One region of the Lysinibacillus sp. NPDC097214 genome, then DNA from elsewhere that is predicted to be linked to it. Evidence: riboswitches for the same ligand, from Rfam matches in the RefSeq annotation. Region 1 holds a riboswitch; each other region holds the start of a gene.
What was found. Region 1 has a riboswitch for thiamine pyrophosphate ahead of thiT (energy-coupled thiamine transporter ThiT). Riboswitches for the same ligand answer to the same signal wherever they lie in the genome.

Region 1 (7,743 bases):
TTAAAAAAGCACAAATGATGACGACAGCCATCAATGCATTAAATTTGCTATGACGTCCCATAATCTTTAAAAGTCTTTCTGCTATTGCACGAGCAGCACCACTATCATCCATGAATTTACCGAAAATTGCGGCAAATAAGAAGATGAGGTAGTAGTTTTTCATAAAGTTTATAAACCCGGTCATATAGTCGCCCTGTAGTGAATCTAAAATAGGCATTTGATTTAAAATAATGACGATTAAGCTGGCAATTGGCGCAATAATAATGATACTGAACCCGCGTAGTGCTAGAAAAATTAATAAAGCCAGGGAAGCAATAATCGTAAACAAACTCCACATTTCCATTCCTGTTAAGCCCTCCTAGTTTAATATAAATATTCTGAAAATTCAATAAGTAGGGTTTAGTATAACAATGAATGCTATGAAAATACTATGTAAAAACAGACAAAGATAAGATCTGTACTTTGTCTGTTTAGGCTAACTTCGCATTTTGTAAGTAAGAAAACATATAGATGGCAAGGTTTAATTCAAACATAGTTTTCCCATTTTGCTCATCAACTTCTATCAATGAAAAGATCGTCTGAAGCCTATATTTAATAGTGTTTAGATGTACATAGCATGCCTCCGCAGTTTGTTTGCGATTTTGATTATGTTCAAAAAATAGTTTGAGTGTATATAACAAATCAGTTTTATGCTGTTTGTCATATTCGATAATTGGTCCAAGCTTCATCTCTACATATTCTGTCATTTCCTGTGGGTCGTTATGTAAGAAAAGTGAGTATGGTCCAAGCTTATCGTAGGATAAAATGAACGGTGCCTGTTCGAGTGTTTGTAAATAGTCAATGCACTTTTTTGAGTCCCGGTAAGAACTAGAAATATTTTCAATAGTGTCGAAATGTCTCCCTAGGCCAACGATAAACGACAGTGAATTGTACTTTTTAGAATCCTTATTGAGGAGCTTGAAAAAAAGTTGAATGCTTTCTTTAAATTGTTCAACTGGTTCTCTTAGATTGTTCATAAATAAAAAATGATAGTGTAAATCATGTTCTGAGATAAAAACTGGTAAGGAAAATAAACGTGCTAAGCGATAAAGTAGCTTGCTAAATTGTTGCTGCTTTTTTTTTGTTTGAGCAACACCATACTTACTTCCCTCAAGCTGTAGAGTAGCGCATAAATAATGGGTCGTTTGTTGGGCTTCTTGACGTTTATAAAAGGCATTAAAATTCAAGTTTAGTAGCTGTTGTAACAAATAACCGTCGTATTTGAAGGAAATTTCAAGCTCCTTTTCCTCCTCGGCTAATTGTAAGGCGAAAAGAGCACTTGCCTGTTCTACTGCAAATAAATCTAGAGGATCCATCTGTAAATGTTGATCCATAACAATCAACAGTATTCCTATTACACCCCGCTCTGTATGGATAGGGAACAAATAACTTACATACATTTCATGGTTGATTGGTATATGTACTTGATGTTGCACGCATTGGTGAACAACTGTATGAAGATGCTCTGATTCCTGCTCTTTTAAAATTTCGGTTGCAAGCTTTGCTGTTGAAGAAGATGCGACAAGTAAATCGTAAAAATCAGTGGTAATCGCTACAGACTGTCCTAGTAAGGAAGCGAGTGTATCGATCATATCGTTTAGTCGACCTCGTGTTAAAGAGACTCGTGTTAAAGCATTATAAATGCGTTTAGAGCGTTCATTTTGAGTAAATAATTTTGCATTTTCGATGGCAATTGAGGATTGATTCGCAAATGCTTGAAGCATTGTTAAATCACTATTCTCAAACTGTGTATCTCCTGAAAAATTGACAATCGTTAACACGCCTATACATGAATTACTTTTATCAAGAAGCGGAGCACAAACAGCACTTTTTGGGTAAGTAAAATCACCGACTGCTTTTGTATAGTGTTCTTCATACTGTGGAAATAAATCGGCCATATTTTCAGTTACATCATCGCTAGTATGGAATCTAAATGCCTTTTTTTGAGAGAATACTTTTCCGGTCATCCCTTCATTTGAGGCAAGGTGAATTTTCTTCAAGTAAGCTAGATCATAACCTACAGTATGCTTAGCAATTAAACGATTTGTCTCTGTATTTAACATAAACAGCACACCTGCATCAGCACCTTTAATCACATGGAGTACTTCACTAATAAGTTTCTCTAACACTTGGTCTATATCGAGTGTTGATGTTAGGACCTGTGCAGCATTAACCAAGCTCATTAATTGTTTTTCGGTATTTATCATAAACAACTCCTCATGTGTATTGTTAAACTTTATTTTACAGTGCCATATAGAAGATAGCGAACTGTTAAATAACGAAAAAAAGAATCTGCTGAAAAAAGTAAGCAGATTCTTGTTAGTAACCTCATTTTAACTTTAAAAACGTATTATTGCTTATAGATGTTTTTTGAGGAATTAGCCGTTCCCTTCTTTGCAGCGATTACTTTTTTAACAATTGGAATAACGATAGGTGCTAATTTTACGGCGGTTTTGACAACTTTAGATACTTTCAAAAATAACAGCTCCTTTTAGTACTATCTGTTCAAGGTTGAAATGAAACTTATCGGATAACGCGAACAGCTTGAATAATATTCCAAATGACGATTCCTATTGAGACGAGAATGTAAATTGCGAACGAAACTAACCAAATGATAAGAAATGTACTGCTACCTGAATCTGGTTCAAAAGTGTTGAATGATAAAGTTGAGAAAATAAAGACTGCAAAAAATATTATTCCAAATGCGACTGGGATTAAATGTGATATTAGTGCTCGAAGAGAATGACTCTTGACGTCGTGATCTTTTGAAACAAAGTAAACTACTAATGGCACAATGAAAGGTGCGAAAAAGATACTGAGATAACTAAAGGCAGATAAAATTTTTTGGTTCTCCATAGTTGTACCTCCTTTTTTAATATTTACGCATGAAAAACAGTAAAGTTTCAAAAAATTAATGTGGAAGAGGTTGTAATCGTTATAGTGTTTGCGTACAATGAGGTTGTTCAACTAAATTAAGATGTAACGACCACAAGGGGAGCTGATGATGTCAGCTGAGACTGGGCACGTAATGCCTTGACTCTTTGAACCTGTAAGTTAACGCTTGCGTAGGGATGTGGATAGAAACCGACACTTTTACGATGTGAGGCTCTGTCCTGGCATCGTTTTTTAATCTTTATTGATGCCATATAGGAACATATTTGCCAACTGATTTCTATTCCTGCTCTTGTATCCTACATCGGAACAAAGGAGAGAATAATTATGGACAATAAAAGACTTTTAATGCTTGTGGAGATTGCGATATTCGCAGCGATTGGCCTTGTGCTTGATCAGGTTTCCTTTAAAGTATGGGCACAAGGGGGCTCTGTTAGTCTCGTAATGGTGCCAATAGTGTTAATAGCATTTCGCTGGGGCCTTATTCCAGGCATGACAACGGGTTTACTCATTGGTGTTATGCAAACGATGTTTGGTGCCTATATTATACATTGGCTTCAAGGAACACTTGATTATGGTGTTGCCTTTACAGTAGTAGGCTTAGCGGCCGTTGTGCGTGGGCCAGTGCTTGAGGCTGCAAAAGATTTAAACAAAAAGAAAATGGCGCTTTATATTATTTTAGGAACGGTAATAGCGGGCTTTTTACGTTATGCAGCACATACCATTGGGGGCGCTGTATTTTTCGCAGAGTATGCTGGCGATCAAAATGCATGGATTTATTCAATCATCTATAATGGAACATATATGTTACCAGCAACGATTTTAACAGCGATTGTCGGTGTTCTGTTATTTACGGCAGCACCTCAATTAATGCAACGAAAATCATAATTATGATTCCCTTCACATGAGTGAAGGGTTTTATTTTTAATAACGCCTTCGTGACCAACATCGTGTTGGCCCGAGACTCTGCAGCGAGCACCGCGAGCGAAGAGGATCATCGGACGCCCCAGGAAAGCGCCCAGCCGGAACGGAAATCAACTCTACGTTATGGAGATAAGCTTGTTTTTTAGCAATTTACACTTTATGATGGCATATAATATTTAGAGCGTTTAGCGTTTTATGTATAAAAAGTTATGTTATATTAAATAGAGATATTAGATGAAAGGGACGTTAAAAATGATTGTAAAAACGCAAGAAGAGATTGAAGCCTTTAAAAAAATCGGCCGTATTTGTGCTGAAATTCGTGAAGCCATGAAGGCTGCTACAAAACCAGGTGTAACAACACTTGAACTAGATGAAATTGCAGGCCGTATGTTTGCTGAGGCAGGAGCAGTTTCTGGACCTAAAGGGGAGTATGATTTCCCAGGATACACATGTATTAGTGTTAATGAGGAAGTCGCACATGGTATTCCAGGTGAACGTGTGATTAATGAGGGAGATATCGTCAATATAGATGTATCTGGTTCATTAAATGGTTACTTTGCGGATACGGGCATTTCATTTGTAGTTGGTGAAGGTTATGAGGATAAAGAAAAGCTATGTCGCGTAGCTAAAAGTGCTTTCGACCGTGCAATGACAAAAGTAAAAGCTGGATCAAAATTAAACCAAATCGGCAAAGCTGTTGAGCGTGAAGCATATGCCAATGATTTAACAGTGATTATGAACCTAACAGGTCATGGTTTAGGTCGTTCTTTACATGATGAGCCAAATCATATTTTAAATTATTACGATGCATGGGATTCTACAATTATGAAAGAAGGCATGGTACTTGCAGTCGAGCCATTTATCTCAGCGAAAGCGGAGCATATTGTGGAATCTGGTGATGGCTGGACATTCGTTACGCCAGACAAATCATTAGTTGCTCAAATTGAGCATTCAATTATCGTTACAAAAGACAAACCAATTATTTTAACTTCACTTGATGAACAATAAAAAAGCTAAAAATCCTGCTACCAATTTATTTTTGGTAGGCAGGATTTTTTTTAATAAATAATATACCGACAAGTAGCACTCCACATAAAAATAAGGCTGCCGTTGACACAAGTAGCTCATCAAAACCATTATGTAATGCGACCCCGATATAGGCCCAGATAAATACACTTGGATAGATAATATCAAAATAATGGAAACGGATATGTAGTGCTATTGCTACCCCAAGTGTCAGTAAAATAACTGCCCAAAGGGGATCACTAAGCCCAAAACCATTCCATTGATAAGATGTTAGCGTAAAGCTTACATTTGTCATCAGGCTGAATGTAATCCACGCGAAGTAAATCGAGAAGGGTAAACGACCTGTAAGTGAATTATTGCTGAGTGGGTACGTTTTGTACAACTTAGATAAATACAGGACTAAAATAAACGTACTGACAATTGACACTATAAATAGTTCGTGTTGCCAAACAACAATTGCTAACGCCTGCATGATACATATGCTACTAAAGAGAACAGTCTGTTTAAAAGATGTCTTTTTTAGATTCATGACTAACCAATAACCAAGTAACATGTAAACCACAATCCAAATCACATAACTAACATCAAAAGGTGCAAATATTACTGGAAAACGATTTGAGATCTCTAAGGAAGATTGACCGTTTATTTTCATGAAATAGGATGAAAAGGTTAGGATAAGTGAGACAACGTAAGTGATTGTCATCAAAAAAAATCGAGGCATGTTTTCCTCTCCCTTCGTGTTAAATTGTATAGGGAAAAGACAAATAAGTATAGGACTGTAACGTTATATTTTCATTATAACGGAAATTTCCAACAATGTATCGTGTTGTTTCGCTAAAATTATCTACAATTTACCATTTAAATGTGCATTCATATATTTCTTTAGTACAATGGAAGTATACAAATGTAAGGAGTGAAGTTTTAATGACTCAAAACTTAAATGATCTAGATCTATCAGTTAATCTGGATAAGAAAATGTATAAAAAGAAATTAAAAGTACTCCAGTATGAAATGTTAAATGCGCAACAGTTTTTATTAAACAATAAAATAGGGTTAATTTTAGTATTTGAAGGTATGGATGCTGCTGGTAAGGGTGGTGCTATTAAGCGTCTAATCGAACGTGTTGATCCACGTGGTTATGTCGTACATCCGATTTCAGCACCTCAGCCTCATGAACTACGCTACAACTATTTACAACGCTTTTGGAGAAAGCTACCACAGCATGGGCAAATCGCTATTTTTGATCGCTCATGGTATGGCCGTGTATTAGTTGAGCGTATTGAAGGATTTGCATCAAATGAAGAGTGGTCTCGTGCATACGAAGAAATTAATAATTTTGAAAAGATTTTAACGGCAGAAGATTATATTGTTATTAAGTTTTGGCTTCAAGTATCAGATGAGGAGCAGCTTAAACGTTTTAAAGAACGTGAGCAAGATCCGTATAAGTCTTGGAAGCTAACAGATGAAGACTGGCGAAATCGTGAAAAAACACTACAGTATACGGAATCTGCAAATGAAATGTTTGAGAAGACCGATAAGAAAAGTGCTCCATGGGTTCTAATACCAGGAGACGATAAAAAATATGCACGTGTACAGGTGCTGCAAGAAACACTAGCACATATAGAACGTGAAGCAAAAAAACGTGGCCTTCATGTAACGAATGTCTTAGACAAAGCGCATTTAGAAGATGCTGAATCGTCTAGCCTGGAATTGCTAGAAGAGAAGCCTAAAAAACAAAAAGTGAAATAATGTTATTGATGCTGTAACAACAAGACGAGATGTTTTAGTTGTAGCAGCATCTTTTTTTACATACAATAAAGTAAAACTTCAATTCGGTGGGTGTTTACCCACAAATTGTTAGGTAAGTATTTAGTCAGTTAATCGTGGACTATGTGGATTGAAAATGAACGCAGGCTTTAAACAATTATCGGAAGGTTAGTGTGGAAAAATGGTGCTTAAAATTTGGAGACTATTGAGGAAAAAGGGTGAAAATGTGGTATCAATTCAGGGAGGGAAATGCTACATTCGCACATTTTATGAAAAAGACGCACAAAGTTTAACTGATCTCGTAAGCCGCAATAAATATTTTTGGTCTACATACGAACCGTTACAACGACCTGAATATTATACAATTAATGCTCAATATAAAAAAATTCAAGAAAGCTTATACTTAATGGACTCAAAGAGGGAATTTACTTTCGGTATTTTTGAGCCAGGTACAAATAATCTAATAGGACATATTGCTCTTTATGCAGTAAAACGTTTACCGTATTCCAGTGCGTTTGTTGGTTATGCGATGGATGAAATTTATGTGGGAAAAGGGATCGTGACAGAAGCAGTGAATATGGTCGTGCAATTTGCGTTCGAGCAAGTAGGCTTACATCGTGTAGAGGCTTATGTTTCAACACAAAATAATCCTTCTATCCGAGTTTTAGAAAAGTCTGGATTTCAGCGAGAAGGTCTTTTGAGAAAGCTGCTGTACATTAATGGCCAATGGGTGGATCATTATATGTATACACGTTTAGAGAACGAATAAAAAGAAGCGTCTTACTTTCAAGTAATGAAGGATAGACGCTTCTTATTTTTACTATTATTTACTACCGTCTATGATTAAATCAAGGCGACCTGTATTTGGATCAACTACTAATCCATGAACAGGCACATCTTTCACCATTAACGGGTGATTGCGAATTGTATCTACGCTTTTCTTAACACTTGTTGCTACGTCGCCAAAGCCACGTAAAAACTCTTTTAAATCAAGACCTGAATTTTCTACCGTTTTGATAGTTTCAGGATTAATCCCTCTAGCAACCATTTTATTTAGCATTGCTTCTGGGTCAACTGCGCTCATACCGCAGTCGT
Region 2 (7,743 bases), on a different contig from region 1:
TTAAAGGTCAAACTTTTAAAGGAAAAAAAGAAATACAGAACTTTTACATGTCACCTATGCCGAAAGGCTTTAAATTAACGATCCAAAATATTGAAGGTGATGATATAGAATGTAGAGCTATCATTTCGACTACTTGGGATGGTTTGCCAAACCCAGTGACTTTGGAAGAAAAGTTGATTCTTGATAATGAAAAAATTAAATCATTTACAATGAATCCAAAATAAAAGGAGAAGGAAGTTATGTCATTATATCCTAATAAAAATCCTCTCCCTACGCCTGAAAGAGACACGAAATACTGGATTGGCGTAGTATCTCTTAATCATGTACAAAAAGGGGTTGAGGGAGGATTCGGCCAGTTATGTCATGGTAAAGAAAGACCTTTGAAACGAATGCAAAAAGGAGATTGGATTATTTATTATTCTCCTAAAAAAAGTCTAGATTGTAATGAACCTGTAAGAGCATTTACCGCAATTGGAAGGGTAAAAGACGAGCGAATATACGAGTTTCAAATGGCAGAAAATTTTATTCCTTTTAGAAGAGATATAGACTTTTACAAAGATGCTAAGGCTGTACCAATAAAAAGGATCTTAGATTATTTAGAATTTGTAGAAGATAAATCGAAATATGGCTATAAATTCAGATTTGGTCATTTTGAAATAAGCAAAAAAGACTTTTTATTAATTGCTCATGAAATGGGATTACCGTTGAAGTATGGGTGAATTTGGTTGGACAAAAAACGGCTCATCACCATAACGTGTGGTTGATTTCCGTTCCAACTGGGCGCTTTGTTGCTGCCGCTTCGCTTTCGCACAGAGCAAAGCTTCCTGGGGGCGTCCGATGAGCCGCTTTTGTTGCTGCCGCTACGTTAGCACTACGCTTTCGCACAGAAAACATCCGCTACGCTGCAGGGTCTCGGGCCAACAGATGTCTTTTGCGCGAAAGCGTGAGTGCAACGTAGCGGCAGCAGCACGATATTGGTCACGAAGGCGTTATCACAGGATGTGATGCTCTTAGTCTTCGTTCCTCTATTGCTAATCCCCAAGGAGTCGACCAGTCGTAACGAAGATCAACTTATATACAAAACATAGGTCTTATCAAATGTCATCCACAACTTTTGGTGATGAGCCAAAAAAACGTTACTTTCTTAATTAACTGCTATTAAGAAGTAACGTTTTTATATTGCCATAAATCATTATTTAAGCTGAGTGTTAAGATCAGTTACAAACACAGTTTTACGCAAATTGTTAGCAACGACGATGCCTATTACAGCACCAATAGTACTTGAAGTTAAAAAGGCTGGCATGAAAAATAAAGCAGCAACAGATGTCCCCATTAATAAATGTGCGTAGGGCACTGCAATGAGTGAGGCAATAATACCTGTCCCAAACATTTCACCGACACCTGCTAGCCATTGTTTGCCGCTGTATTTATAGGCAAGGGCTGCACATAAAGCACCAATGACACTGCCAGGTATAGCTAATAATGAGCCTGTGCCTGTTAAAATACGAATAATGGCTGTGACAAAGGTGACCATAACAGTAGGTACTGGTCCAAGAATGATCGCACCAATAACATTAATAGCATGCTGTACAGGGTAGGCGCGTGCAATTCCTGTTGGTATTGAAACGAAGGTAGAACCTGCTACGGCAATTGCTACTAATAAGGCCATGATTGTTAATTTTCGAATTGACATCATTTCCACTCCTTTGAAATATGAATTTATTGGTTTTCCCCACTAAACTAGGGAATTTTACCACTAGAGCGTAAAAAAAGCCGCTCCCTAAAAACATTAGGAAGCGGCCTTGCATTTAAAAAGTAAAAAGCAAGTGTCGCCACTTCCCTCCGCTAGTGTGAACTAGATCAGGTTCAAAGGGTCCGTATATGACAATATACGTCTCAGCCTTTTAAAGACTCCCCTAGTGGTAAAAATTTAATTGTTAGTTTTCCTCATAATTATGTAGCATGCTACTAAAAATAGTCAATCACTTTTCAGGCTATTCTGTATCAGGATGCATAAGGTGAGGTGCTTTTTTCATTGTCCAAATAAGGGCAAGGAAGAAGCAAGCCATTAAAATAATAGCCCCGAAAATATAAGGACTGTTCATATTCCAATCGAATAATATACCTGCTAAAGCTGGACCAATCATATTACCAAGACTCATGTACGCATTGTTCATACCAGCTGCAAAGCCTTGTTCATTTTCAGCAAGCTTAGAAATCAATGTGTTGACTGCTGGACGAATCAATGTCGTAGCTGTAGAGAAGATTGTCGCTACAACTAGAATAAGAGCAAAGCCAGATACAAATAGTATTAAGAAAATTGAAACGGATGCAATAAATAAATTGACTAACACTACTTTCATTTCGCCGAAGCGATTAAACAGTGGTGTAATAACAAACATTTGAACAACAACACCAAAAGCGCCACCGACAACTAATATAATGGCGATATCAGTAGGTGTGTAATTAAACTTCTCTGTCACAAATAATGATAATGTTGTTTGGAAGTTCGCAATTCCGAATGAGAATACTAGCATGATAATTAGCATGACAAAATAAGGCATTTGGACTGAACGCACCATCTGCTTTGCAAGATTATCCTGCCTCCGCGCTTTTTGTGCTGTGTTTGGTTTTGTACCAGGCAATAAAAAGAACGATAAAATGGCTGCTAAGATAGCTGCAAATCCAGCTGTATAAAATGGGAAATGTAAACTAACTTTTGAGAGGAATCCACCGATACCAGGTCCAATCATAAAGCCAAAGGACATTGCTGCTCCTAGCATACCCATACCTTTTCCTCGTTCCTCGTACGTTGTGACGTCTGCCACAAAAGCCATAATAGGAGGTGCCACAAATGCAGAACCAAGGCCACCTAAAAAGCGTGCCAAGAAGAGCATCCACACATCTGTAGAAAGCCCGAAACCAATTTGTGCAAGTCCTGTTACAATAAGACCGAAGATAATGAGATTTTTTCGACCGTATTGATCTGAAAGATTCCCAGCAATTGGTGAAAAAACGAATTGCGCTAAGGCGAACGTTGCGATCAACATGCCAAGTACTTGTCCTGCAGCACCGAATAGTTTTAAATACTCAGGCATGACAGGAATAATAATTCCAATACTCCCCATTGCGATAAACATATTAAACATTAAAATATATAGAGCCGCCTTATTAGACTTCTGCTGGGTCATCAAATACCCCTTTCTTTATTGAAATATATTACAGTCTACCACAAGGTTTGTGCGTTTACTATTGACTATAAGTCTGAAATAAGAGTTCAGATGACCTTCCGGCAAAACGAGGGGTTGATTTCCGTTCCGACTGGGCGCTTTGCCGCTGACGCTTCGCTTTCGCGCAGATAAAACATTTGTTGCTGTCGCTACGTTAGCACTACGCTTTCGCACAGAGCAAAGCTTCCTGGGGGCGTCGGGGCAACAGGATGTTGGTCACGAAGGCGTTATCACAGGACGTGATGCTTTTAGCCTTCGTTCCCCTCCCGCTTCGCTACGTTGCAGGGTCTCGGGCCAACAGATGTCTTTTGCGCGAAAGCGTGAGTGCAACGTAGCGGCAGCAGAGGGTTTTGTTTGTGCGAAAGCGCAGCGACAGCAACAGCACGATGTTGGTCACGAAGGCGTTATCACAGGATGTGATGGTTTTAGCCTTCGTTCCTCTATTGCTAATCCCCAAAGAGTCGCCCAGTCGTAACGAAGATCAACCACTTCACAAGAATGTATCTTTCTTACATATCACTCTAATTTATAGTAATAAGGCGATGTATCCTAACCTCTTTTTTCGATTAGCTAATGGTAGACTTCTATGATGAAACTTGGTGCAGTTGTTTTAATAATTTGAATCCCACACCTGACAGTAAAATTAAAAAATATAACATCAAAAAAACGCAAGAAATCAACTTTTCTAAAATTGATTTCTTGCGCTTTTTAAGGATTTCAGTTTTGAGGTTATCGAATACTCATTTTAAATTCTAAAAACAGCTCATTGTATTTACCTAGGTAATCAGGGCCTAAGTTTTTATAAACTTCTAACGTTTTACGTTGTTCTTCTGAAGGATAGAATCGCTTATCAGATACAACTTCCTTATCCATTAACTTCATCGCTGCAATATTAGGGGTAGAGTAGCCTACATAATCAGCGTTTTTAGCCCCTGATTTAGCTTTTAGCATGAAATTAATGAAGGCATGTGCGCCATCTATATTTTTTGACGTTTTTGGGATGACCATATTGTCAAACCATAAGTTTGAGCCTTCCTTTGGTACAGCAAAGTCTAAATCTTCATTTTCTGACAACATGTCAGCTGCTTGACCAGACCAAGTGAGTGCCACGGTAGCTTCATTATTAACCATCAGCGGTGTAATTTCATCCCCGATAATAGCTTTTACATTTGGCGCCAATGTGATTAGTTTATCAGTAGCTTGAAGTAGCTCCTGTTTATTTAAAGAGTTGAGAGAGTAGCCAAGGCTGTTTAAGCCCATACCAATCACTTCACGTGCACCATCTACTAAAAAGACTTTACGCTTTAATGAAGGATCCCATAAGTCCTCCCAAGATGAGAAGTCAAGGTTTCCAACGAGCTTTGGATTATAGACAATGCCAACTGTCCCCCAGAAATATGGAACAGAATATTTATTGTCGTCATCAAATGGTAAATCTAAAAAATACGGATCGATATTTTTAAAATTAGGAATTTTTGTTTTATCTAAAGGAATAAGTAAGTTTTCTTCCTTCATTTTTTCAATCATATATTCAGAAGGTACCGCAATATCGTAAGCTGTACCACCTTGTTGAATTTTTGTCATCATTGCTTCATTTGAATCAAATGTCTCATAGATGACGTGAATGCCTGTTTCTTTTTCAAATTGCTTCAGCAAATCCGGGTCAATATATTCTCCCCAGTTAAAGATGGTTAACGTATCTTTACCACTTTTTCCACCACCGGCACTTAGAGCGTCAGCAGCATAGAATAAAAGGGCGGAAACGACAAGGATTGCGACTGTAGCTTGAATTAATTGCTTCATTGTGTTCCCCCCGTTCTTTTATTAGCGCGGCTTGTAATGAAGTAATAGCCAACTACGACAATAACCGTTACAAAGAATACTAAACCAGAAATGGCATTAACCGTTAAGGAAATACCGGCACGTGCCATCGAGTAAATTTCAACAGATAATGTACTAAAGCCGTTACCTGTTACGAAAAACGTTACTGCAAAATCATCTAGAGAATACGTCAAGGCAAGGAAGAATCCTGCAAAAATACCAGGTTGAATATACGGTAAAATAACACGCATCATGACATCTTTTTTTGTTGCGCCTAAATCTAATGCAGCATCGATTAATGATTTATTCATTTCTAATAGTTTCGGTAAGACCATCAGAACAACAATTGGAACACTGAACGCTACATGAGCTAATAACACAGAGGTAAAGCCTAATTTAATACCAACCATTGTGAATAAAATTAAAAAGCTTGCACCAATAATGACATCCGGGCTAACAATTAACACATTGTTTAAAGAAAGTAGTGTATTGCGCATTTTAGAATCTTTAACAGTAACAATGCCAATAGCTCCTAGTGTCCCGATGATTGTAGAAATCAATGCAGAGAGCAATGCCACGATCACTGTATTAATTAGAATGACGAGTAGACGTGAATCCTCAAACACAGCTTTATAATGTTCTAACGTAAAGGACTCAAAACTATTCATCGTTCCGCCACTATTGAATGAATAGAATATTAAATAGAAGATAGGTGCATACAAAACGATAAAAACAATCGCTAAATACACTCTTGCTGTAGCAGATAGTTTTTTCATCGTACGCGACCTCCTTTATCCTTTTTCTGTCCTGTAATTAACATAATGATGACCATAAATAAAATTAAGAACACAGCAATTGTTGAACCCATTCCCCAGTTTTGAGTGACAAGGAATTGTTGTTCAATAGCTGTACCCAGTGTAATAACACGGTTTCCTGCAATTAAACGAGTAATCATGAAGAGTGATAATGCAGGAATAAATACAACTTGAATACCTGATTTAACACCGTCCATTGTTAACGGCAACACAACACGGCGGAATGTAGTAAAGGCAGATGCCCCTAGATCACGTGCTGCATAAACAAGAGCCGGATTTAAACGATCCAATGAGTTGAAAATCGGTAAAATCATAAATGGAATAAAAATATAAACGGATACGAACACAAAGCTAATATCAGTGAATAGCATTTGCTTCGGATCAAAACCAAATACTTCGATAAATGCATTCAATGGGCCGTACAAGCCGAAAATCCCAATAAAGGCATATGTTTTTAGCAATAGATTAATCCAAGAAGGAATAATAATTAGTAAAAGCCAAAGCTGTTTATGTTTCGTCTTTGTTAAAAAATAGGCTGTTGGATACGAAACAAGTAACGTAAAGAACGTAATTAAAAACGCATACCAGAATGAACTTAATGTCATTTTTAAATAGACAGAAGTAAAGAATGCTTTATAGTTATCGAGCGTGAAATTGCCATGTATATCTAGTAGGGAATAGTAAACAACAAGTGCAATCGGCGCGATAACGAAAAACGCAATCCATAAAACATAAGGAAATAAGGCTGATTTCGAAGTCTTAGTTTGCATCTTCGTCGTCCCCGTACGCCTCTAAACGTTTGTCGAATTCTTCTTCGGTTTCATTTAAGCGCATTACATGAATTGCTTCCGGATCAAAGTCTAAACCAATTTCTGTCCCTACTTCAGCTTTTTTCAATGAATGTACGAGCCACTCATTGCCATCTTTGTCGTACGTAGATAATTCATAGTGCACCCCGCGGAACAATTGAGTATCAACTTTAACGACAAGTTTTCCTTTATCGATTGTTGTCATTTCTAAATCCTCTGGACGAATGACAATATCAATTTTTTCGTTTTGCTTCATACCTTGGTCAACACATTCGAAAACTTTACCAGCAAATTCTACTTTGAAATCTTCAATCATCACGCCAGGAACAATATTTGATTCACCAATAAAATCAGCAACGAAGCGGTTAATTGGCTCGTCATAAATATCTACTGGTGTACCAGATTGTTGAATTTCACCTTCACTTAAGACAAAGATTTCATCACTCATGGCAAGTGCTTCTTCTTGATCGTGTGTGACAAATACGAATGTTTTCCCAAGTCGTTGTTGTAACTCACGTAATTCATACTGCATTTCTGTACGTAGCTTTAAATCTAAAGCAGAAAGGGGCTCATCAAGTAAAATTACTTCAGGATCGTTCACAATCGCACGAGCAATGGCCACACGTTGACGTTGACCACCAGACATTTCAGAAATTTCACGATTGCCATAGCCTGCTAAGTTAACGAATTTTAATGCTTCAGCAACTCGGTTTTTAATTTCACTTTCAGGAAGCTTTTTTATACGAAGCCCAAATGCGACGTTTTCAAAGACGTTTAAATGAGGAAACAACGCATAATCCTGAAAAACAGTATTTACTTGGCGTTCATTTGCTGGCACTGAGTTGATTTTTTTATCATGAAAATAGATATTTCCTGTTGTTGGTTCTGTGAATCCAGCAATCATACGTAAAATAGTTGTTTTACCACAACCGGACGGACCTAGAAGTGTATAGAATTTTCCCTTTTCTAGCTCCAGATTAATGTTTTTTAAGACGACAGTGCCGTCATTATAGGACTTTGAAACATTTTCAAAGCGGATAATCGAATTAGTTGTCATAGATGCGCCTC
Region 3 (7,743 bases), on a different contig from region 1:
TCACTTAATCGCTCAAACTTTCATTAAGTCAAGAGACGTCGTTTTATTTGAACGTCCAAGCTATAGTGCTGCGATTGATATTTTCAGAGCACAAGGAGCACAGATTATAACAGTTGATATCCATCCAGACGGTTACGATTTAAAGCAGGTTGAATTATATATGAAACAATATAAACCACGCTTATTTTATCTCAACCCAACATTTCATAACCCGACTGGTTATACGGTTTCAGTTGAGCAGCGAAAAAGATTAGTAGAATTAGCTGAACAATATCGATGTCTATTAATTGAGGACGATGCCTATCACGACATATATTTTGATCACGCCCCGCCACCACCAATTTACACATATGATACTGTTGGGACAGTCATTTATATCCGAAGCTTTTGCAAATATATCTCACCTGGTTTGAGAATTGCAGCTGTTATTTGTCAATCATCATTAATGAATTCACTACTAACAGTAAAATCATTAGCTGATAATGGCTCACCACTTCTCAATCAAAAAATTTTCCTTCATTACTTTTCATCACTAAGATTGCAGCAGCACATGGAGAAAATCCGGATCGCCCTACAGATTCGAAAGGAAATCATGGAGGAAGAGCTAGCAGTAACAGATTGGAAATGGACCAGTCCAAAAGGCGGTCTTAATTTATGGGTGCAACTCCCAGATACACTTCAAACTGAATTATTATTAACCAAAAGTATCGAACAATCTATATCCTTTGTGCCAGGTCAAGTTTGTGATCCATTAAAACAACAATCATCCTGGATACGTTTAAGCTATTCTTACGCAAATGAAAAACAACTTAGGGAAGGGGTAAAAAGGTTTGTTGCATTGGCACAATCTCTTTCTAAGTGAGGAAAGGGGCTTGGATTAAAGGTTTGCAAAGCGATATCAGGGCCACTATCTTCCTATTTTGCTCTGCGAAAGTTAGGTTAATAAATAGATCCCTTTTTAAACTTTCGCTTAAAGGTGGACGGTCCTAAGAACACCTTCGTAAACGAATGTATGCTATCGTGATTCTACTATTTTCATCAGCAATGTTCGTGGTTTTATAAGCGATTTTGGTCCTAAAAAAACACAGCTACTCTAAAAAAACAGCTGTGTTTTTTGTTATAAATTATAAAATGTTGTCGAATTACTTGTAATGATGCGAGCCGCTGCCTGTGTTGTAAGCCCTTTTATCGAGGCAATAACCTCAATGGAATGATTCATCATCCAAGGTGATGTTCGTTTGTTGTCAAAAGGACCTTCGAACGGCCACGGCCCATCTGTTTCTACCATCATCAGCTCGATGGGGTATTTTTTGATCAGTTCTTGAATGTCAACCTCATACGTACAATCAGGCGTCACAGAAATGAAATACCCATTATAAATCATTCGTTCAACTACTTCATCATCGCCTTTAAACCAATGGAAGTGCGCTTTCGTTATATGATGTTTTTCTAGCAAATCACAAACAATCGCCGCATCCTCATAAACAGCATGTAAGACAATCGGTTTATTTAATTCCTTTGCCAATACAATAAACCGTTCTAACAAAGCCACATACGAACGATTATCAATAGCCTTCTCCTGCCTCAAATAATAAGGCAACCCTACCTCGCCAATTGCCACCATGTCATGAGCATGTTGACGTATCCACTCGAATAATGCCTCTTCCTCTGCAGCACTAGGTAGCGATTGTTCAGGATGAAAGCCAAACGCCGCCTTTACCTTAGCATAGGCTTTCGACAGCTTCAACGTCTTCTCACACGACGGTAGATTCATGCTTACTGCAATGACATGTTCCGCTTCTTCTAGCAAAGTAGGTATGTCGTTTTCCTTATACTGATCTAAATGAATATGTGCATCAATCAACATTCGCCTCATCCTTTTCTTCTTTTAAATACGTGAATAATTGTTGCTTCAAAGCCGTAAATGAAGCGGAATGACGAATTTCTTCTTGTCGTGGCCTTGCAAAAGGTACGATTATTTCCTTTTTCATTGTTGCTGGCCGTTTCGTGAGTACAATAATACGATCAGCTAAAAACAGAGCTTCCTCGATACTATGTGTAACGAACAAAATAGACTTTCGATATTTCTCCCAAATCGATAATAGCCACGCCTGCATTTCAAGCCTTGTAAACTCATCAAGTGCAGAAAATGGCTCATCTAAGCATAAAATAGGCTTATTACTGACAATTGCACGAATAAACGATACCCGCTGTTGCATACCACCCGACAGCTCATCAGGATATGCATTTTCAAATGTTGCGAGCCCCACTTTATGTAACCATTCCTTCGCAACGTTAACATTTGGTTTTCCATGAAGCTCCTCGACCATCGTGACGTTTTCTATTATCGTACGCCACGGTAATAAACATGGCTGCTGAGGCATATAGCCAATCGTTCCTCTTGTTCGCTGGATGTCTGTACCGTTTAATAAAATGGCACCCTTATCAATTGAAGAAACACCACCAATTAATTGAAAGAGTGTACTTTTTCCACTGCCTGACGGACCTATAATCGCCACAAACTCCCCGTCCTTCACCTCAAAATATAAATTACGGATGACTGGAAGGGAATCAAAGGATTTATCAATGTTTTGAATGCTTAGCATGGTGTCCTCTCCCCTTTACAACAAGTTTTTCTAGTAATCGAATAGCACTAAATAATAACAAACTTAAAAATACGATAGCAAAAATTGCTACAAATACACGATCCGTTCGAAATGAAGATTGTGCCAACGTCATGTAGACACCAATCCCCATTTTCGCACCTAACCATTCCGCAATGATAGCCCCCATGACACTATAGGTTGCCGCTATCTTAATGCCTGAAAAAATCGCTGGATACGCATAAGGCCATTCTAGCTTCCAAAAGGTTTGTGCTTTCGTTGCACCAATCATCTCAAAATAATGCTTCAGTTCAGGCGGAGTTTGACGAAAGCCATCCATTGCCGAAATAACAATAGGAAAAAAGCACACAAGACAAATAATAATGAGCTTTGGCAATAAACCAAAGCCAAACCAAATAATTAATAAAGGTGCTAGGACGAGCACAGGGACATTTTGCGACATAATAAGAATAGGGTAAAATAACTCCCTTACTAAAGTAAAACGATGTAATAGTACGGCAACCGTTAGCCCACATAATATCCCGATTGCAAGACCTAGAAGTGCTAATTGAATTGTCGCGAAAGCATGCGGCACAAACGTTTCATACGATTGAAAACCTTCTTTCAAAATGGCACTCGGTGCTGGCAAAAGCCAATGTGGGATATTAGCAAAACGGACAATTAGTTCCCATATGAATAAGAGGAAGGCGATAAAAATTATCGTCCTTCCTTGTATAACAGCCTGCTTCATCCCTTGTATTTCTCCGTTAGCGTATCCATTGTAATACCGGATGGTTGATATAAAATTTTCACTTGCGTAATGACATTGATCGCGCCAAGCTCTATCATTTTGTCATTCATTTTTTCAATAATTTGTAGTAAAGTCGTAAGCTCACCCTCCATTGTCGTTTCTAATGGATGAACTTCATATTTCACCCCTGATGCGTCGATAACCGCAATCGCTGCATCAACAAACGGGATCACATCTGCGTATGTTTCAGTTTTCGGGATAATTTGGACACTTATTAATGAGTTTGCCATATTACTTTGTCTCCTTTTTCGGTAAAAAATCGTTTGTAAATGCTTGTTTTGCGTTAAATTCGCCCTCTAAAACTTTGTTGTTAGCCATCCATTTCGCGTAGTTTTCCCAAACAGCAAGTTTTTGCTCGCCCCATCGTGCAGCGTCGTCTTGATACTTATCTGCTAACCATTCCTGACTTTTATGCACAAGGTTCTTATCTAAATCAGGAACCGCTTCTAGTAAAATATCAGCTGCCTCATTTGGGTGATTTATCGCATATTCATAACCCTTAGCCGCAGCAGCGACAAATGCTTTTACCGTCTCAGGATCATCCTTAATCATTTTTTCATTTGTAGCAAGTACAGGTGTGTAATAATCTAACTGCTCACTATAATCTGTTAAATAAAGCATGTTCAGCTTTTCGCCACGAAGTTCTGCTTCAATACCTGTCCATGCATAATAAATCCACGCAAAATCAATATCTTTTTTCATCATTGTAAAGAAGTCTAAATCGCCTGCATTGACGATATCTAACTTATTAATATCCGCATTTTCTGTTTGCATAAGTGATTGTAGTACAGCCTTTTCAAGTGGCGCACCCCAGCCCCCGTATGTTTTACCTTCAAAATCCTTTGGTGACTTAATGCCTTTTGATGCGGTAGATGCGAAGCCAGAAGTATTATGTTGTATAACCGCTGCAATCGATACTAAAGGTACATCCTGTACACGCGCCTGTGTAATCCCTTCCTGATAGCTTACGCCAAACTGAGCCTTCCCAGACGCCACAAGCTGATCTGCGCCCGTTTCGCCAGGTAATAAAATATCAACATCTAAGCCCTGCTCCTTAAAGTAGCCCAGTTTTTCCGCTACATATAAACCGGTATGATTTGTATTCGGTGTCCAATCTAGAACTACCGATACTTTTGTTAATCCTTTAGCATCCTTTTTAGCCTCTTTTTCGCTACAACCCACTAATGTTAAAAGTGCAGCCATTAGGACCAATAACCATTTTTTCATGCTGATTCCTCCAAGTAAGTAATGTGAAAGTGTTCATGAATGAATGTCTTTACCAGAAGAAAAAAAGTCTGAAAACATAAAAAACGCCTAGGATTCCTCCCAGACGTTTTACAATCAGTATCAAAAACTTTCTTTTTTTGAATAGATGTTCCCTACGCTGGTACGAGCCAAATCAGGTTCAAAGGGTCAGCGTCTATCGGACACAATCTCAGCTGGCAACTACCAGCCCCCCTACATTCTTTCCATATGAACTTTTCGATGATAATTATACCCATATCAATCCGTTAATGACAAGGGTCTGTTTACCGATAGTGCTGAAAAATTATTAAACGGCCTCTTTTCAAATCCACCTTCTGAAATATTTTTTTCATTCACACTAAATAACTGCTATGCCCTCTCCTTTCAAAAACGTTCTTAAGGAGACCTAGATACTTTTAGCGAATAATGGCCCTTCATTGTAGTAATTCCGTTATAACTAACTATAAAATTCAAAAAATTCCCTCAACATATTGACAATGGAAACATATTACAATAAGATTTGATTGACCAATCAATCATTTATTTTGGAAGGAGTATATAAAATGGAAACTAAACTTACTAATGATGAGAAAAAGAAAAGAAAAAGATCTACTATCCTAAATGCTGCCATTAAATTATATAGTGATACTGGTTTTGCGGAGACAAAAGTTGCCGACATAGCAAAGGAAGCGGGTGTTAGCTTTGGTACCGTATTTACGTATTTTGATTCAAAAGAAGCACTTTATGAATCAGCTATTTTGGAGCCATTGAAGGAAATCACACCTTATTTTATTGAGTTAGGAGAACACTTTAAAGGTGAGCCTCTTGAAGTTGTGAAGGAAATGATAGATTGCCATATACAGCTTTTTTCAATGAGAAGTGAATACTTACGTCTAATTCAGCAGGTTCTTGCAAGACCTGATCGTTTCCCAAAACTTTTTAAAGAACTAGATGATTTCGTAAAAGTATTTAAAGATAGTATTTATCCGGTTATTGAAGAAGGTCAAAGGCTCGGTTACTTTTATGAAGAATCCCCTTCATTAATTGCTGAGTCATACTTTTCCATCTTAAACGGCATGCGTTTAACATTTATTGATGAATATACAAACGTGATGCGGCAGGATATATCGAGACAAGCTCTGAGATTATTTGGGCCTATCACAAATAAATAAGCCTCCTCCCCACTTTGCCCAGCCAGCACTTGTAGACAATATATTATTAAATAGGAGTGATTATATGAAATTGAGAGATATTCATCCCAACATCAAACTTCGTCTAGCCATGCAATTTCTAGGCGGCCTTATTTCTATGGCTGTTATTCCTTTTCTGGCAATTTATTTTACCCAGAATATCGGAGCTACTAAAACTGGTATTATTCTTATAATAATAGTAATTAGTGGGGTTATTGGAGGGTTTATCGGAGGGCATATTTCAGATAAAATAGGGCGAAAAAAAATAATGATTTATTCTGAAATAGGTATATTGCTTTCATATCTGTTAATAGCACTTTGTAATTCCCCTTGGTTTAACCTTCCTTATATTTCTGCAGCATTCTTCATCATTAATATGTTTTGCGGAGGAATGTTTCAGCCAGCCGCACAAGCTATGATGATTGATGTTACTAATTCCGAATCGAGAAAGCTTGTATTTACGATTAGCTACTGGTTGGGGAATTTATCAACGGCAATTGGAGGAATCATTGGGGCATTTCTTTTTAAAAACTACTTATTTGAGCTATTTATTGGGATTTCACTAATCTCGTTGTTATCTGTATTTATGACTGTATTTTTTATCACAGAAACTTATTTACCAGAACCTTCACCTAAGTCTTCTAATCATAAGAAAAAATCTTCATCAGTAGAAATGTTTCAAACTTATTCAACCGTTATAAAAGATAAGCTATTTATGTTTTATATTTTAGGAGCAATCTTGATCTTTACCTTGGAACAGTCTTTATCAAACTATATTGGGATACGTCTCGAAAAAGATATACCTCAACATTCAACCTCCTTCTTTGGCATAGATTTCATGGTAGATGGCACAAAAATGCTTGGTTTTCTTCGAACGGAGAATACTATTCTTGTAGTTCTCCTCTCAAGTGCTGTATTATTCTTATTAAAAAAATGTAGTGATCGCTGGACTCTTGTAACAGGAATGTTGATCTTTTCTATATGTTTTAGTGTCTTTGCTTCTTCAAATAGTGTGTTGATTCTTTTTATTGCCATGTTTATTGGAACAATTGGTGAGCTAATGTTTGTGCCTATTAAACAGGCGATGATAGGAGAACTTGCCCCATCTAACGCTCGTAGCACTTATATGGCTTTTAATAGCTTAACTACCTATGGAGCAATGATTATAGCTTCGTTATTGATCATCGTCGGACAGTGGATTCCCCCTATATATATGAGCGGATTGCTCCTTATTCTAGGATTAACAGGTACATTTTTGTACTACATAATAACAAAAACGCTAAACGCTAAAGTTAGTGAAAGGAATGATAGAAAAGTACATGTTTCTTAATCAATTATGTCGCGGCAATTGCTCGAGGCTTTAGACCAAGACGATATTTTTTGTGTTAACGTAGCAGCATTTTTATGTATCCCTCTATTCTTTCTAATATAATAAGAGCCTACATGAATAGTAAGAAAGAAAGATACATAAAAATAATGCAAATTAATAAGGAGAATAAGGCAGATATAAAGAAAATACTACGACTAGAAGGAATAAATATACCATCTTGAATTTCTTTCTTTTTCCTTGAATATTGAAGGGTTGCCAATACTCCTGCAATTAAACCAACAATACACGCAAAGATGCCTAGAAATACAGCTACGTTATTAATATAATGATTTGAGCTAATTTTAATAGTAAAATGCAATGAAGTTGTCAAAAACCCTACACCTACCATTGACACAGCAGTCCGTACCCAAGCCAAATACGTTCTTTCATTAGCTAAATGTTGTTGTGCATATTTGACACTTTCTTCTTTTATTCCTTTCACGTTATTTAAAGCTTCCATTAATAGTTGGCCCCCTCCTTTAGCGTTTTTGTGAAAGTTTCTCTGATAATTCCCGAAGTTTGAAA
Region 4 (7,743 bases), on a different contig from region 1:
AACCCGATTGGTGAAGACTAATAATCAGTGGGGTAAAGACCCCCCACTTATAAAAGTTTCACTTTATCCCGTATTAACGGGCAGTAATTTAATCTATATCAAAAGAGAAGCGTCAGGTCCTCCCATTTCAATTCAATGAGAGCAAAGAAATAGGAGGTAATTAAAGTTTTACTTTATCCTACAAACGCTTTAAATGTAGAGACTGTATTCGAAATATCCTCACTTTCGCAAATCGCGGAAATAACTGCTATTCCATCTGCACCTGCTTTAAATACAGTATGTGCATTCGAGCAGTTTATGCCTCCAATTGCAACGATAGGGAGCTCCGGGTATTGTCTGCGAACTTGTTGTAAAAATTCAGTTCCACTAGGCGGTTTGGCGTCGCTTTTAGAGGTGGTTGAAAAAATTGGACCAATTCCTACATAGTCAGCACCATATTGTAGAGCAGTTTGTAATTCAGCTTGTGAATGAACAGAAACCCCTAGAATCATATTGCCAATTTTTTTTCGTACCATCGACACAGGAAAATCTTCTTGGCCAATATGAACACCATTTGCTCTAAGTTTTATAGCTAGTTCTACATCATCATTGACGATAAACGGAACATGATACTGTTGACAGAGCTTTTGACATTTGCGAGCAAAATTTTCATAGGCTTGTCCAGTTAGTTTATTTGGCCCTTTTTCACGGAATTGAAACATTGTAATTCCAGATTGGAGAGCTTTCTCTAAAACGTTTATTGGCTCCTGATTGAAAACATTACCTGTACCCATAATAAAATATAGTTGTAGATCGTCACGTTTCATGAATGGTCACCTCACAGGAATCCTTATAGTTTTGGTAAGCAAAATGATTTGTTGGACCATGGCCGTTACCAATAGATAAATCATGGGTTATGGCTAATTGAATAAATTTTTTAGCTTCCTCAATTGCCTCCTCCATAGGTAGCCCAAGACCAAGAAAAGCAGTTAATGCTGCGGAAAATGTACAGCCTGTACCATGCGTGTTTTTTGTTGCAATTCGAGTAGACTGCATGGAAAATGATCGACCATCTTGAAAAAATACATAATCAGTAGCATAGCATGTATCCTCTAAATGACCGCCTTTCATAACGACGCATTGAACGCCTGTTTGTAATAAGATCTGAGCTACTTCTTTTAAATCAGCTAAAGAATTGATTTTCCTTCCAGAAAGGGTCTCAGCCTCAGGGATGTTTGGCGTTACAATTGTTGCTAAAGGTAGCAAATAACTTCGTAATGCCTCAATTGCTTCTTGCTGTAATAAGCTTTCGCCACCTTTTGCAATCATAACAGGATCCACAATAAGCGGAATATTTACTTCTGCTAAAATATGTGCAATTGATTGGATGATCTCGGAGGAAAACAGCATTCCTGTTTTAATAGCACTAATTGAAAAATCCTCGATTAGCGCTCTAAGTTGTTTTTCAATAAAGCTAACTTCAATTGGTAAAACACCCGATACACCCAGTGTATTCTGGGCAGTTAAAGCTGTAATAACAGATGTTCCAAACACTTTTAATTCCTGAAATGTTTTTAAATCAGCCTGTATGCCTGCACCGCCGCCACTATCTGAACCAGCAATCGTCGTTACAATATCCATTATTCATCACCATCCTTGGAAAGGTGATGTAGCTCATTCAATACAGCAATTTGAAAATCGCCAATGAATCGAGTAGAAGAAGCAGCTTTTTCTGCTAACTTCTTATAAAGTGATAATGTTTCTAGCAATTGGTCAAACGGTTGATCTCCTGCGGCGTAAGAGGCACAACACAGTGCACTCAATAAGCAACCTGTTCCAGTAACTTCTGTCATTTGAGAATTTCCACCCGTAATCCATTGCTGATGTGTGCCATCAGTAATAAAATCCTTTTCACCGGTCACAATAACAATACAATTGTATTGTTGAGCTATTTTCTGTGCCTCCACTTCTACAGAAATTGACCCACTACCACTATCTACGCCTTTTTGTTGCCAGTCTACATTGGCAATTGCCGCAAGCTCTCCGATATTGCAACGAATTGCCGCAAATTTAATGTCCTCCAGTAATTGCTGTACCGTTTGTTTTCGGTAAGATGTTGCACCTGCGGCAACAGGATCTAAAATAACGGGAATGCCAAGAGCATTTGCTTTTTTCCCTGCAAGTAACATGGATTCTTTCATTCGTTCATTAAGGGTACCGATATTGATCAATAAGCCTGAGGCGATTGTCACCATTTCTTCAACCTCGTGACCGTCATCAGCCATGACTGGAGAAGCGCCTATTGCTAATAAGCCATTTGCTTGAAAATTAGCCACAACGTAATTAGTTATGCAATGAATAAGTGGATTTTGTTTACGAATCGTTTGAAATATCAATTTAAGTCCTCCTCGTTGGATGGACGTAAGCGTGCAAAAAAGACTCTTTTTCGTGCAAAAAACACGTAAAAGAGCCTTTCATCAGTAATTCGATGTAAATTGCTCCCTACGTCAGTATTAACTAACAGGTTCAAAGGGTCAGGTTTTACCTTCTCAACTCTAAATGAGTCCCCCTGCAATCATGCATTTAGTTGACCAAAATGTACCATATTATTCATTTGTGTTCAATAGGGAGTTTTTTCTTCATTCAGATTTTCTGTGCAAAAGCGACCATTACGCCAAATTAAAATGGATAGAAGCAATAAGTGACTGATGCCATATAGCAGAGCATGATAGTTGTCACGACTTTCATAAATTAGAGTGTATTCCATTGAAATCGATAAAAATTGAGTTTATATTGGGCGTAACAAAAGGGGGCATTTGCCATGAAAAGAGAAGATTTAATCGCACCAGAATGGTATAACATTTCAGAGGAAATTGAAAAATATGCACAGGATTCTACCAAAAATGCATTATTAGTTTATAACGAAAACGGAGAAATTCAGTACATTACATATACAGCCTTACTTGAAAAGGCGAATCAGGCAGCACATGTATTTACCTCTCAAGGTTTGAAAAAAGGTGATGTAATTTTAATCATGGTACCGAGATCAGTGGAGGCGTATATTGTGTACATTGCGGCATTAAAGGCAGGTTTAACTATTATACCTAGTTCAGAAATGTTGAGATCTAAGGATATTGAATATCGAATCAATCATGCTGAAGCAAAAGGAGTTGTTGCATTTGAGCCTTATATTGAACAATTTGATAGTGTTGAAAATTTACAAGAAATACAGCAATTTGTCATTGGTCATGCACATGAACCTTGGCAGCCATTGCTTGAAAAAATGCAAAGCCAACCAAAAAGCTACTTTAATTCTACACCAACTAAGAGTACAGACATTGCATTTTTAGCATATACAAGTGGTACAACAGGCAATCCAAAGGCAGCAGTACATACACATAGCTGGGGTTACGCACACTTACGAACTACTGCACCAAATTGGTTAGGTGTTCAAGAAGGTGACATAGTATGGGCTACCGCAGCTCCTGGCTGGCAAAAATGGATTTGGAGTCCGTTCCTCGCTACTTTAGGAAGTGGTGCAACAGCATTTGTTTACAAAGGTCACTTTGATGCGGGTACTTACCTTGCACTGATTGAAAAATTCAATATTAATATTCTATGTTGCACACCAACCGAATATCGATTTATGGCGAGTCTTGAAAATTTACAAGATTTCAATGTAAGTACAATACGTCAGGCTGTGTCAGCGGGCGAACCTTTAAATAGTGAAGTGATAAAAGTATTTTCCGAGGTTTTTAATTTACAAGTACGAGATGGCTATGGACAAACAGAGAATACATTACTTGTTGGTACAATGGTAGGCATGGAGGCTAGAATGGGCTCAATGGGTAAACCTACCCCGGGTAATTCTGTTGAAATTATCAATGATTTTGGAAGTCCTGTTGCGGTTGGAGAAGTTGGAGATATTGCTGTACACTGTGAAACGCCCGCGTTATTTGAAAAATATTTAAACGATCCAGAACGGACAAATTTACAATTTAGAGGCGATTGGTATATTACCGGTGATCGTGCATATAAAGATGAAGATGGCTATTATTGGTTTGAAGGACGTGGAGATGATGTCATTATATCGTCTGGGTATACGATTGGCCCATTTGAAGTAGAAGATGCGTTATTGAAGCATCCTGCAGTGAAAGAAACTGCCGTTGTCGCGAGTCCAGATGAGATTCGTGGAAATCTCGTAAAGGCGTTTGTTGTGCTCTGTGAAGGAGAAGTTGGTAATGAAACACTTATAAAAAAACTACAAAGCCATGTAAAAACTTTAACAGCCCCTTATAAATATCCTCGTGTGATCGAGTTTGTTACTGAGCTACCAAAGACTGCATCAGGCAAAATTCGTCGTGTCGAATTACGAGAGCAAGAAAAAATCCATTCTATCACTCATCGTTAATTTCCTAGGAAATAATGTCGAAAATCAAAGTTCCTGCTTTTTTTATGAACTTTGATTTTTTTATAGTATTAGGTAATGTATTATAGGTTGAATAAGTTAAAGCTTTTGCAAAGTGTTGGGATCAACCCCGTGTTATGGCATGAGCTATATTATTGCAATAAGTATGAAACAAATTAGGATATCAATCGTATAACGTTATGAGGAGGCGGAAAGATATGAATGGTAAAAGGTGGGCTGCTTTAATAATTGCAGGTGTGCTATTAGTATTTTCATTAGGAATCAACACTGTTTTTGCAATATTTAAATCAGATTTCTTTAGCAGTTTTGATAGATTAGCGGCTGGAAACGACTTGACGGTAATGGAAAAGGTTAAAGAAGACGGCAATATGGATAAACGTATAGCATACTTAAAGGTTGATGGTACGATTCAAGATGTTGGCTCAAGTACATTATGGCAACCAGTTTCTTATGATCATCAATTTTTCTTACATCAATTAGATAATATTTTATATGATGATACTGTGGAAGGTATCGTCTTAAGTGTTAATACACCAGGTGGCGGTGTCAAGGAATCAGCAGAAATATATAAAAAACTGTTGAAAATTAAAGAAGAGCGACAAATTCCAATCTATGTATCTATGGATTCGATGGCAGCTTCAGGTGGTTATTACATTTCAGCACCAGCAGATAAAATTTTTGCGCAACGTGATACAATTACAGGTTCGATTGGTGTCATTATGCAATCTATTAATTATCAGGCGTTAGCAGAAAAAGTTGGTGTGAAATATGAAACATTTAAATCTGGTGAACATAAGGATATGCTTAGTCCAATGCGTGAAGTGACACCAGAAGAGCGTGCTATGATGCAAGACATGATTAATGAAACGTATCAAGAATTCGTTGGTATTGTTGCAAAAGGACGTAATATGTCTGAACCAGATGTGAAAAAAGTGGCCGATGGTCGAATTCTTAGCGGTAAGAAGGCTCTTGAAGCAGGCTTAGTTGATGAGATTGGTGATGAAGAAGCAGCAATTACAGCATTGCGTAAAGACTTTGGTTTAGAGGGCGCCGAATTATTTGAGTATTCATATGATGTTGGTGGCTGGCAATCATATGTTGGGATGAAAATTGGATCTATATTTGGTCCATCAGCAGAGGAAAAAATGTTGATGAAAATTATGGCGGACTATAAAGCACCTAAAATGATGTACTTATATGGCGAATACTAAGGAGGGAGTACTATGACAAACAATGAAATTGTTATGCAAGGGTCACCCTCTATGGAGAATACTCTCCTAATGGATAAGCCAATTACGAATAAAAATTATGCATTAAAAACGGCAGGCTTTTGGATACGTTTTTGGGCATTTTTCATAGACGGAATTATTATTGCAGCAGTAGGTGGAATTCTCGTTAACCCAATATTTTATTTAATGGATTGGTCATTATCTGACACAGTGTGGTATGCACCCATCTCGATTATATCCGCTATTCTCTATTACAGTTATTTCGTAGTAATGACGAGGTTTTTTGGGCAAACATTAGGAAAAATGATATTTGGATTACGTGTTATTTCATTAAAGCATGAGAAGTTGACTTGGTCAGACGTGTTATTCCGTGATTGGATTGGGCGTATCATCAACAGCATTTTTATGCCACTTTATATTCTTGTAGGCATTTTACCGAACAATCAAGGTATACATGATTTTTTCGCGGATACAACAGTCGTTCATGAAAAAATATATATAGAAAAAAATATTGAGGAACCTTCTTTGCCAATGAAAGAGGAAAAGACTGAACCTGTATCTCTAGAGCAAAAATCAGAACCTGAAAAGCTAGAGGGAAAAAACGAAGAATAATAGCTAGAGCTGTCTCATTACAGAGACGGCTCTTTATTTTTGATACATGATTTGTTAGTTGGGAAATCGATTATCTCCAAAAGTTGGGATGACATTTACGTAATCCGTGTATAAAGTTGATTGGAGTGAAGGTTGACGCCCACAGGAAAGCGCTCAGTCGGAACGAAAATCAACTCTACATTATGATGATGAACTTGGAAAATGATGCAACTTTAAGTAAACATGGCAGAATAGGTGCGAAAAGATTTTTCAAAACTATTTTTGATAAGCTGTCTCAGTTGCAATTAATTCCCTCCATTTAGTAATATTATGTACATATGAAGATTAGGAGGCGTTTATATGGCACAAGTAACATTTAAAAATGGTCCAGTAACACTTGTAGGGAACGAAGTAAAGGTTGGAGATCAAGCACCAGATTTCACTATATTAGCGAATGACCTGTCACCTGTTACATTAAAAGATTCAGAGGGAAAAATTCGTTTATTTAGCGTTGTACCATCATTGGATACTGGTGTATGTGATGCGCAAACACGTCGTTTTAATGAAGCAGCAGCTGGCTTAGGTGATAATGTAGTAATCTATACAGTATCTGTTGACCTTCCATTTGCTCAAAAACGTTGGTGTGGAGCAGCGGGTATTGATGCTGTTCAAACAGTTTCAGATCACCGTGACCTGTCATTTGGCGAAGCATATGGTGTCTATATTCAAGAGTTACGTCTTCTAACACGTGCAGTATTTGTTGTGGATGCAAATGACAAAGTGACATATGTGGAATATGTTCCTGAAGCAACAGACCATCCAAACTATGAAGCGGCAATTGCAGCTGTCAAAGCACTAGCATAATTTATTGATTTTAGGCTAAGATATTACTAGACAAAGGGGCTGTGACAAGTTTTTGTCACGGCTCTTTTCTGTGTGAAAGGAAGTTGTGTATGGAAAATATCGAGAAGTTGTTTGGTATGCTAAATGAACATGCTGAAAAGATAGAAAAAGAACATAATGTTACATTGCTAGAGGGTATTCTAGATGGCTTAGAAGCATGGCTAGATGGGGAAGTTGATTTTTCACAAGACGGTGCTACTAAGGAAGATGTGCGCAAAGCGATTCAAATTACTGTTTTAAAGGGGATGCGAAAAGGTTCTCAGCCGAATCACCAAATGACACCGGATACTCTTGGATTATTAGTTGGTTATTTTGTAGAGCAACTATATGTAGATCGTCTAAAAACCGAAAAGATTTCGATTTTAGATCCTGCAGTAGGTACAGGGAATTTACTCCTAACAGTTATGAATTTATTAGACGAGAAAATAGAGGCAACAGGTGTAGAGGTTGATGAACTACTTATTCGTATAGCTGCTGCTACAGCTGATTTGACAGAGCAGCCTGTTTCTTTATACCGTCAAGATGCGTTACAAGATTTATTAGTAAGTCCTGCAGATGCAATTGTTTGTGATTTACCAGTCGGATATTATCCAAATGAAGATATCGCATTAG

Region 2: linked by a shared signal. The riboswitch ahead of thiW (energy coupling factor transporter S component ThiW) and the one ahead of thiT (energy-coupled thiamine transporter ThiT) in region 1 are both predicted to bind thiamine pyrophosphate.
Region 3: linked by a shared signal. The riboswitch ahead of ACQKMI_RS11895 (ABC transporter substrate-binding protein) and the one ahead of thiT (energy-coupled thiamine transporter ThiT) in region 1 are both predicted to bind thiamine pyrophosphate.
Region 4: linked by a shared signal. The riboswitch ahead of thiM (hydroxyethylthiazole kinase) and the one ahead of thiT (energy-coupled thiamine transporter ThiT) in region 1 are both predicted to bind thiamine pyrophosphate.

The regions. Positions count from the first base shown of each region.
Region 1 is NZ_JBNNSS010000014.1:7,183-14,925, reverse strand. Features, by position in the region: gene ACQKMI_RS22005 (GntP family permease) at 1-343, opposite strand, end outside; gene ACQKMI_RS22000 (helix-turn-helix domain-containing protein) at 471-2,246, opposite strand; gene ACQKMI_RS21995 (hypothetical protein) at 2,390-2,515, opposite strand; gene ACQKMI_RS21990 (DUF4870 domain-containing protein) at 2,563-2,895, opposite strand; TPP riboswitch at 3,021-3,128, shown strand; gene thiT (energy-coupled thiamine transporter ThiT) at 3,259-3,819, shown strand; gene map (type I methionyl aminopeptidase) at 4,108-4,863, shown strand; gene ACQKMI_RS21975 (hypothetical protein) at 4,889-5,602, opposite strand; gene ACQKMI_RS21970 (polyphosphate kinase 2 family protein) at 5,806-6,630, shown strand; gene ACQKMI_RS21965 (GNAT family N-acetyltransferase) at 6,830-7,417, shown strand; gene ACQKMI_RS21960 (beta-class carbonic anhydrase) at 7,472-7,743, opposite strand, start outside.
Region 2 is NZ_JBNNSS010000003.1:43,316-51,058, forward strand. Features, by position in the region: gene ACQKMI_RS07465 (ketosteroid isomerase family protein) at 1-224, shown strand, start outside; gene ACQKMI_RS07470 (EVE domain-containing protein) at 240-719, shown strand; gene thiW (energy coupling factor transporter S component ThiW) at 1,193-1,693, opposite strand; TPP riboswitch at 1,821-1,928, opposite strand; gene ACQKMI_RS07480 (MFS transporter) at 1,995-3,191, opposite strand; gene ACQKMI_RS07485 (ABC transporter substrate-binding protein) at 3,960-5,033, opposite strand; gene ACQKMI_RS07490 (ABC transporter permease) at 5,030-5,827, opposite strand; gene ACQKMI_RS07495 (ABC transporter permease) at 5,824-6,636, opposite strand; gene ACQKMI_RS07500 (ABC transporter ATP-binding protein) at 6,626-7,732, opposite strand.
Region 3 is NZ_JBNNSS010000004.1:378,679-386,421, forward strand. Features, by position in the region: gene ACQKMI_RS11870 (PLP-dependent aminotransferase family protein) at 1-862, shown strand, start outside; gene ACQKMI_RS11875 (TatD family hydrolase) at 1,118-1,867, opposite strand; gene ACQKMI_RS11880 (ABC transporter ATP-binding protein) at 1,857-2,606, opposite strand; gene ACQKMI_RS11885 (ABC transporter permease) at 2,584-3,354, opposite strand; gene ACQKMI_RS11890 (thiamine-binding protein) at 3,351-3,644, opposite strand; gene ACQKMI_RS11895 (ABC transporter substrate-binding protein) at 3,646-4,641, opposite strand; TPP riboswitch at 4,774-4,884, opposite strand; gene ACQKMI_RS11900 (TetR/AcrR family transcriptional regulator) at 5,223-5,831, shown strand; gene ACQKMI_RS11905 (MFS transporter) at 5,896-7,179, shown strand; gene ACQKMI_RS11910 (YidH family protein) at 7,289-7,678, opposite strand.
Region 4 is NZ_JBNNSS010000001.1:685,379-693,121, reverse strand. Features, by position in the region: gene thiE (thiamine phosphate synthase) at 174-806, opposite strand; gene thiD (bifunctional hydroxymethylpyrimidine kinase/phosphomethylpyrimidine kinase) at 796-1,620, opposite strand; gene thiM (hydroxyethylthiazole kinase) at 1,620-2,375, opposite strand; TPP riboswitch at 2,462-2,560, opposite strand; gene mbcS (acyl-CoA synthetase MbcS) at 2,801-4,390, shown strand; gene sppA (signal peptide peptidase SppA) at 4,606-5,619, shown strand; gene ACQKMI_RS03315 (RDD family protein) at 5,632-6,249, shown strand; gene tpx (thiol peroxidase) at 6,589-7,092, shown strand; gene ACQKMI_RS03305 (class I SAM-dependent methyltransferase) at 7,182-7,743, shown strand, end outside.